DNA from 2 places in the Actinoplanes sp. URMC 104 genome. Region 1 is predicted to be linked to the other one. Evidence: riboswitches for the same ligand, from Rfam matches in the RefSeq annotation. Region 1 holds a riboswitch; the other holds the start of a gene.

The links. A riboswitch is a leader RNA that binds a small molecule or an ion and turns the genes downstream of it on or off. The one in region 1 is predicted to bind thiamine pyrophosphate.
Region 2: it holds a riboswitch for thiamine pyrophosphate, as region 1 does, so the genes downstream of both, ACSNN8_RS17010 (thiamine phosphate synthase) here and ACSNN8_RS38320 (ECF transporter S component) in region 1, are expected to answer to the same signal.

What each region holds. Positions count from the first base shown of each region.
Region 1 is NZ_JBPQTO010000011.1:2,682,270-2,686,670, reverse strand. Features, by position in the region: gene ACSNN8_RS38330 (energy-coupling factor transporter transmembrane component T family protein) at 1-164, opposite strand, end outside; gene ACSNN8_RS38325 (ABC transporter ATP-binding protein) at 161-1,633, opposite strand; gene ACSNN8_RS38320 (ECF transporter S component) at 1,652-2,224, opposite strand; TPP riboswitch at 2,295-2,396, opposite strand; gene ACSNN8_RS38315 (alpha/beta fold hydrolase) at 2,455-3,276, shown strand; gene ACSNN8_RS38310 (DUF6328 family protein) at 3,308-3,859, shown strand; gene ACSNN8_RS38305 (hypothetical protein) at 3,825-4,401, opposite strand, start outside.
Region 2 is NZ_JBPQTO010000004.1:669,141-673,541, reverse strand. Features, by position in the region: gene ACSNN8_RS17025 (thiazole synthase) at 1-178, opposite strand, end outside; gene thiS (sulfur carrier protein ThiS) at 175-378, opposite strand; gene thiO (glycine oxidase ThiO) at 378-1,382, opposite strand; partial or broken gene ACSNN8_RS17010 (thiamine phosphate synthase) at 1,526-2,098, opposite strand; TPP riboswitch at 2,092-2,203, opposite strand; gene ACSNN8_RS17005 (ABC-F family ATP-binding cassette domain-containing protein) at 2,237-3,883, opposite strand; gene ACSNN8_RS17000 (class I SAM-dependent methyltransferase) at 3,917-4,401, opposite strand, start outside.

The DNA.
Region 1 (4,401 bases):
GGCACCAGAGCCAGCTCGATCACCAGCGCGATGGCGGGCGTGAGCGGGTCGAGCGTGGCGATCAGCGGCAGCGAGAACAGCATCGCGGCGGCGAGCTTGGCCACCGGGTTGCGGCGGGCGAGCGGCGCCGACGGGTCCGCGACCGGCTGCAGGGCGAGCGTCATGGGCGCGGCCGCCGGTGGGGGAGGGGATCCTGCAGGCGGGCGGCGCCCAGCGGGTGGGTCCGGTCGGCGAGGGCCTGCACGAAGTCGTCGTCGTGGGTGACGGCGACGATGCCGTGGCCGTCGTCGCGCAGGGTGGCGAGCAGGCTGACCAGCTCGATCCAGGTGCGCCGGTCCTGGCCGAACGTGGGCTCGTCGAGCACGAGCAGCCGGGGCGCGGTGGCGAGCGCGGTGGCCACGCTCAGCCGGCGGGCCTCGCCACCCGAGAGCGTGTACGGGTTCGCGGCCGCCAGCCGGTCCAGGCGCAGCCGTTCGAGCAGCCCGGACACGATCCGGTCCACCTCGGACGCCGACCGGCCCAGGCGGCGCGGGCCGACCGCCAGCTCGTCGGCCACCCGGGACGTGACGAACTGGTGTTCCGGGTTCTGGAAGACCGAGCCGATGCGGCCGGTCAGGGTGGCGGCCCGCCAGCGGTGCGGGGGCCGCGCGTCGCCGAAGCCGCGCACGGCGCCGCCGGTGGGGGCCAGCAGGCCGCCGAGCACCAGCGCGAGCGTCGACTTCCCGGCGCCGTTGGGACCGGTCACGGCGAGCACCTCGCCCTCCCCGACGCCGAGCGAGACGGGCGCGAGCCGTCCGGTGACAGTGACGTCCTGAGCCCGTACGAGCTCGGAAGCCGTTGCCGTGACCGCCTTGAGCGGCGGCACCGTGAAGCCGGGAACCCAGACGCCCTCCTCGGCCAGCCGGTCGCCGTAGGCGGCGAACACGACGTCGGGCGCCCCGTCGGCCCTGATCCCCCCGCCCGGCTCGAGCACGACCACGCGGTCGACCAGCGGCAGGGCCTCGGCCACCCGGTGCTCCACCAGGATCATCGTCGGGTCGTCGGAGGAGGTCCGCTGGTCGAAGTAGACGGGGTAGCGGGAGCGGGAACGCCGCAGGGCGTCGCGGACCAGCGCCGCGCCGGCCGGGTCGAGGTTGGCGGTGGGCTCGTCGAGCAGCAGCAGACCCGGTCGCAGGGCCAGCACCCCGGCCAGCGCCAGCCGCTGCGCCTCGCCGCCGGAGAGCGCCGCGGTCGAGCGGGTGATCGGATAGGGGAAGCCCACCCGGTCGAGCGCATCGCTGACCCACGGCCAGATCTGCGCCTGCGGGACCCCGCGGTTCTCCAGCCCGAACGCCACGTCGTCGCCGCTGCGCGCCATCACGAGCTGGGTCTGCGGGTCCTGGAAGACGATGCCCACCTGCTCCCGCGCCTTGCGCGGGTCGAGCCCGTCGATCTCGATGGTGCCGGCCGACTCGCCCGAGTCCTCGGCGAGCAGCCCGGCCAGCGCCGCGAGCAGGGTGCTCTTGCCGGCCCCGGAGGGACCGAGCAGGAGCACCCGCTCGCCGTGCCCGATGCGCAGGTCGACGTCGCGCACGGCCCACGCGCGGCGGCCCGCGTGCCGCCAGCCGAAGCCGCGGAGGACGACCTCACTCATACCTGGAATCGAACCAAATCAGACGAGGGCGCGCGAGCGGCCCGCCGGGAAGCGGTCCAGCACGCCGGTCTGCGCCAGCGCGCGGGTCAGCAGCACGCTGCCCAGACCCGCGATGACCAGCGACGACGCGGCGGTGATCAGCACGTACGGGAGGCGGAACGTGGCCCACGAGGTGTCGGGGTACCAGACGAACACGTCGTAGACCGCGGCCACCACCCCGGCCATGGCGCCCGCGAGCAGCGCCACCGGCAGGCGGTAGATCTTGTACGCGAACGCGGCGAACACGACCTCCGCGCCGAGCGCCTCGAGCGGCCCCTGCACCGCGATCGTCCAGCCCCAGCTCACGCCGATCGCCACCGAGACCAGCGACGCGAGCGAGAGGGTGTAGAACGCGGCACCGGGCTTGCGCACGATGAGCGCGCCGAGCACGGCCGGCACCAGCCAGACGCCGTAGAGCACGGCCCGTCCGGGCAGCGGGATGGCGTCCGCGGGGCCGTTGTAGAGCAGGCCCCAGGCCCAGAAGATCACGCCGAAGGCCACGGCGACGACGGAGGCGATGACGATGTCGATCGTCCGCCAGCGGTTGTTCATGACTGAACCTCCCAGTGGGCACCGGGAGGAGACGCACGCCACGCCCGGGTGCGGCCCGGACACGACGCGGCTGGAGAAAGACCGAACTTCCTGCGCTGGCATTACCCAGATCAGGTGCGAGGGTCTGCGGTCGCCCGCACTCTCAGCGCTGTGCGCTCCCCTGTCGGATGTGCTGTGTTTCGATGAAACTAACACCGGTGCGGGTCGAGGGACAGCGAGGGAGTGATCACATGGAGATCAAGGCACGCGGGCTGACCTTCGACGTGTACGAGGGGGGCCCGTCCGACGGCGCCCCGGTGCTGCTGCTGCACGGCTTCCCCCAGGACCACCGCGAGTTCGACCTGCTGGCGCCCAAGCTGCACGAGCGCGGCCTGCGGACGTACGCCCTCGACCAGCGCGGCACCTCGCCCGGCGCGCGCCCGTCCGAGGTGAGCGCCTACCGCCTGCACGAGCCCACCGCCGACGCCGTCGCCGTGCTGGACGCGCTCGGGCTCGAGTCCGCCCATGTGATCGGCCACGACTGGGGCGCGATCGTCGGCTGGTGGCTGGCCTCGGGCCATCCGGACCGGGTGCGCACGCTGACCGCCGTCTCGGTGCCGCATCCCAAGGCGCTGGGCCTGGCGCTGCGCGTGCGGGCCACCCAGCGCGCGCGGATGTCGTACTTCAAGGTCTTCCAGTCGCCGGTCGCCGAGCGCCTGCTGCTCGCCCGCGACGGCGCGATGCTGCGGGCGATGCTCAAGCCGATCGGGCAGCGCGGCGACAAGTACGTCGAGTCGATGCGCGACGACCCGGGCCGGCTCACCGGCGGCCTGAACTGGTACCGCGCGGTGCAGGGCGGCGCACCGGGCGGACCGGGCATCGTCCGGGTGCCGACCACCTACGTCTGGAGCGACCGCGACGGCGTGGTGACGCTCACCGCGGCGCTGCGCACGCGGGACTGGGTCGACGCCGACTACCAGCTGGTCGCCATGAAGGGCGTCAGCCACTGGGTGCCGGAGCAGGCGGCCACCGCGCTCGCCGACGCCGCCCTCTCCCGTATCGGCCTAGTTTGATTTCCGTCTCCGCAGGGGATACGCCAGCGTCATGGTGGCCGAGAAATCCCGCATCAAGCACGAGACCGAGAAGCAGCGCTGGGACCGCAACTTCGCCGATCTGCTGCAGGAGCTGCGCGTCGCGCAGACCGGCATCCAGATCCTGTTCGCGTTCCTGCTGACGCTGCCCTTCAGCAACGGCTTCCCCAAGGTCACCAACTTCCAGAAGGACACGTACGTGGTGGCGCTGCTCGCCGCGGCCGCCGCCACCGCCATGATCATCGCGCCGGTCGCGTTCCACCGGGCGCTGTTCCGCCAGGGACGCAAGCCTGAGCTGGTGCGCTACGCCCACCGCATGGCGACCGGCGGCCTGGCGTTCCTGCTGGTCTCGATGGTGAGCAGCGTGCTGCTGGTCACCGACTTCATCCTCGACCGGCCGATCGCGTTCGTGCTGACCGCGATCGCCGCGCTGTTCTTCCTCACGTTCTGGGCGACCATCCCGTTCTTCCGCAAGAACTGGATCGACGAGGACGCCGAGGAGGAGGACGAGGAGTCCAGCAGCGGCGAGGTCATCGCCTCCGAGCCCGCAGGCCGAGACGCCTGAGCTCCAGCTCGGCCAGCGCGTCGACCGCGGCCGGGTCGCCGTCGCGCCAGCTCTGCGCGATGTCCGGCCCGAGCGTCGCCAGGCGGGTCAGCGGCTGGCTCGCCAGCGCGCGCAGCGCCAGCAGGTCACGCCCGGCGGGCTGGTCGCGTACGGCCGAGGCAGCCGCCGCCCGGCGCATCCACCGCAACCGCCGCGGGAGCCAGCCGAGGAGCACGAGGGACAGCGGCACGGCCACGGCCACCAGGGCGACGACCACGGCCAGTGTGTCCACGACGTCCTGCTGCTGGCGGCCCGCCTCGGCGAGCGACCGGGCCGCCGAGGCGGCACCCTCGAACGGCTTGACCAGCTCGTCGCCGACCAGCGGCACGCCGCCGACCTTGGTGCCCGCGTCGGAGAGGTTGTCGGCGATGCCGCCGCCCGCGCTCTCCAGCTTGGCGCCGGGCACGCCGAGCTTCTCCACCATGTCGTTGACCCACAGACCGGCGCGGATCCACAGCGCCACCCAGGCCACGACGGCGAGGTCGGTGAGGAGCTGACGTACG
Region 2 (4,401 bases), on a different contig from region 1:
GGACGCCGAGCCGGTCGAGCATCGGCAGCAGGCCGGGCCCGGCCGCGTCGACCCGGCGCAGCGCCACCGTGACGAGGTCGGTCTCCGAAGCGACGATCGCCTCCTCCAGCGCCGCCAGGCTGTTCGCGCCGCCGGTTCCCAGGATCAGCCGCGACTTCGCCAGGAAGCTCATCGTCATCCTCCCTGCGCCGCGGTCAGCACCTCGACCGAGTCGCCGTCGCCCAGCCGCGTCAGCCCCCACGTCGAGCGCGGCACCACCTCGCCGTTGACCGCCACCGCGACTCCGCGCCGGGCGTCGGTGATCGTGTCGACGAGGGCCTGCACCGAGAGCTGGTCGGAGGAGAAGGACCGGGAGTTGCCGTTCACCGTCAGGCGCATCAGAACCTCCGGGGTGAGAAGTCGGCGAGCGCGGGGTCCGCCTCGCCGGTGAGCACCAGGCCGGCGACCAGGTCGGCGGTGACCGGCGCCAGCAGGATGCCGTTGCGGAAGTGCCCGGCGGCCACGACCACGCGGTCGTCGAGCCGGCCGAGCAGCGGCGCGTTGTCCGGCGTGCCGGGCCGGTGCCCGACCGTGGTCTCGGCCAGTTCGAGCTCGGCGAGCCCCGGGACCAGGTCGATCGCCGCACGCAGCAGGTCGGCGACGCCGCCCGCGGTGACCAGCCGGTCGGTGCGCTCCTCCTGGGTGGCGCCGACCACCACCTCGCCGTCCGCGCGCGGCACCACGTAGACCTCGCGCCCGTCGACCGCCGCGTCGAGCACGTGCCGCAGCAGCCCCGGTTCGCCGCGCAGCCGCAGCACCTGGCCCTTCACCGGCCGCACCGGCAGCCCCGTCAGCGCCGCCGTCCCGCATCCGGCCGCCACCACGACCGTGCGGGCATCCACGTCGGACAGTGACTCGACGCGCTTGGGCACGATCCGGTCGCTCAGCCGTTCCCGCAGCGCGCCCACCACCCGGCGCGGGTCCACCTGGCGTTCCCGTGGGGCGAAGACCCCGGCCCGTACGCGGGGGGACAGCGCGGGTTCGAGCGCGCGCAACTCCGAGGGTCGCAGAAGGGGCAGCTGCTGCCGGGCCCAGACCCGCCGCCGCTCGGCCACGTCGTCGGCGGTCGTCGCCAGGCTCAGCGTGCCGGTGTCGTCATAGCCGACCTCGACGCCCAGCTCCGCGGCGAACCCCGGCCACAGCTCGGCCGAGCGTTCCATCAGCCGGATCAGCGCCGGGTCCTCGTGCTCCGACTCGCCGCCCGGCGCCAGCATGCCGGCCGCCACCTGCCAGGCGCCCTCGTCCCCGCCGTCCAGCACCGTCACGTCAGCCCCGCGCTGCACGAGCCGTAGCGCGACGGACAGCCCGATGATCCCGCCCCCGACGATCGCGACGTCGCTCATGCCGCGTCCCCGCCGCGAGCAGCCCCGCCCACATCGCCCACCGCGAGACCGCCGCGGGCAGCCCAGCCCGCATCGTCCGCCCGGAGACCGTCGCCGGCAGCACCGCCGCCAAAGCCCCCCGCAGCAGAGCCGGGCCGCGAGCCCAGCGCCCGGAGGAAAGCCACGGTCGCGCCGGCCGGATCGGCTGCGACAGCCGAGATCGCCGCGACCCCGTGACACGAGAGCTGCCCCACCCGCTCGGGCGTGATCCCCGCAATCGCGATCACGGGCGTCCCCGGCACCGCCTCGGTCACCGCCGCGACCCCCGCCGGCCCGATCGGCGGCGGCAGCCCGGCCTTGGTGCTGGTCGCGAACGCCGGCCCCACCCCCAGGTAGGTGGCCCCGTCCGCCACCGCGGCCCGCGCGTCGGCGGGGTTGCGGCAGGTGGCGCCGAGCACGGCGGCCGGCCCCAACGCACGCCGCGCGGCCGCCACCGGCAGGTCGTCGGCTCCCACGTGGACGCCGTCGGCGCCGGCCGCGAGCGCCACCCCGACCCGGTCGTCGACCAGGCAGAGCGCCCCGGCCGGCCGGCACAGCTCGAGCGCGGCGGTCGTCAGCGCGTACGCCTCGCGGTCGTTGGTCTTGACCCGCACCTGGACGGCGACGGGCCCGTGCCCGAGCACGCCCCGGACGACGTCGAGCGAGTCGGTGACGATGTGCAAACGCGGCAACAACAACGCGAGCTCCTCCCTGCGCCGGCATGATCCGGATCAGGTTCGACGGTCGGGGGCCGCGTCAGCCCCCCTCTCAGCCCGGTGCACCGGACTCCCGTGGGGTTGTTGTCTCGGACCATAACCCGGCCCGCCGCGAAATGGCTAGCGCACGTCCCAGACCGGTTCCGGGGTCTCGATCACCTCGTTGTCGCCCCGGAACAGCACGAAGCGGTCGAACGACCGGGTGAACCAGCGGTCGTGGGTGACCGCGATCACCGTGCCCTCGAACTGCCGCAACCCCTCCTCCAGCGCCTCCGCGGAGGCGAGGTCGAGGTTGTCGGTGGGCTCGTCGAGCAGCAGCACGGTGGCGCCCGACAGCTCCAGCAGCAGCACCAGGAACCGCGCCTGCTGACCGCCCGAGAGCGTGCCGAACTTCTGGTCGCCCTGCGCCGCCAGCTCATACCGGTTGAGGGCCTTCATGGCGCCGGCGCGGTCCATCCCGGACCGGTGGTCGTCGCCACGCCACAGGATTTCGACGAGCGTGCGGTCCTGGAGCTCGGGGCGGTCGTGCGTCTGCGAGAAGTGACCCGGGCGCACCCGCGCGCCCAGCCGCGCCACACCGCTGTGCGCCACGTGCGCCAGCGGCGCGCCGTCGACCGGCTTGTTCTCCGCCTCGGGGTCGGTGCCGCCGGCCGCCAGCAGCCGCAGGAAGTGCGACTTGCCGGTGCCGTTCGCGCCGAGCACCGCGACCCGGTCGCCGTACCAGATCTCGAGGTCGAACGGGAACGTCAGGTCCTCGAGCTCGAGCTGCTCGCAGATCACCGCCCGCTTGGCGGTGCGCCCGCCGCGCAGGTTCATCCGCAGCGACTGCTCCTTGGGCGGCAGTGGCGGCGGGCCGGCCTCCTCGAACTTGCGCAGGCGGGTCTGCGCGGCCTGATAGCGCGAGGCCATGCCGTCGTTGAAGGTCGCCTTCTGCTTGAGCGACAGCACCAGATCCTTGAGCTTCTGGTGCTCCTCCTCCCAGCGGCGGTGGTTCTCCTCCATCCGGTCGTGGCGGTGCACGCGCGCCTCGTGCCACGACGCGAAGCCGCCCGGATGCGTCCAGGCGCTGCCGCCCTCGACCGCCACCACCCGGTCGGCGGTCTGGGCCAGCAGCTCGCGGTCGTGCGAGACGTACAGCACGGATTTCGGCGAGTCGCGCAGCCGCGACTCGAGCCAGCGCTTGCCGGGCACGTCGAGGAAGTTGTCGGGCTCGTCGAGCAGCAGCACCTCGTCGTCGCCGCGCAGCAGCAGGTCCAGGGCGAACCTCTTCTGCTGACCGCCCGAGAGCGTCCGCACCGGACGGTGCCGCACCTCGTCCCACGTCTTGCCGAGGATCGCCACGGCCACGGTGTCGAACAGCACCTCGGCGTCGTATCCGCCGGCCTCGCCCCAGTGCGCCAGGGCGTTCGCGTACGCCAGCTGGCTGCGCTCGGTGTCGTCGAGCCCGGCGGCGGCCTTCGCGAGCCGCTCACCCGCGGCGGCGAGCTCGGGCTTCACCAGCGACAGAGCCAGATCCTCCAGCGTACGGTCGTCGCCGATCATGCCGATGAACTGGCGCATCACCCCGAGCCCGCCGGAGCGCGCGATCGTGCCCTCCTGCAGGGCGAGGTCGCCCGCCACCATGCGTAGCAGCGTCGTCTTGCCCGCGCCGTTCGGACCGACCAGCGCGACCTTGGCGCCCTCGCCCACCCGGAACGCGACGTCGGCGAACAGCCGGCGCCCGTCGGGCAGCACGAATCCGGCCCCGGCGACATCCACGTAACCCATGGCCGACATCATCGCTGGCCACCGGCCCCGGCGTCAGTCTGTTTTTCCCGCCACCCGCAGCACGCGGAAGCCCTTCTGGCTGGCGATACGCTCGACCTGCCAGCCCCGTTCGACCAGCCAGGCGTGAAGCGAATCACCGCCCAGATGCCGATTGATCACCAGCCACGCGACCCCGCCCGGCGCCAGCCGCGGCAACCAGCGCTCCATCAGCGCGCGCAGCTCCGCCTTGCCCACGTGGGTGGGCGGGTTGCTCCAGATCTGGTCGAAGCTCACGTCGTCCGGCACCTCGCCGGGCGCCGCCACCCGCACCCGGCCGGCCAGCCCGAGCGCCTCGGCGTTGAGCGCGGTCAGCTCGCGCGCCCGCGAGTTCACGTCGACCGCGTGCACCACCGCCCGCGGCGCCTCGCTCGCCAGCACGCAGGCGATCGGCCCGTATCCGCAGCCCAGGTCGAGGAACGTGCCGGCGGTCCCGGCGTCCGGCAGATCGCCCTTGCGCAGCAGCACGGCGGTGCCCGGGT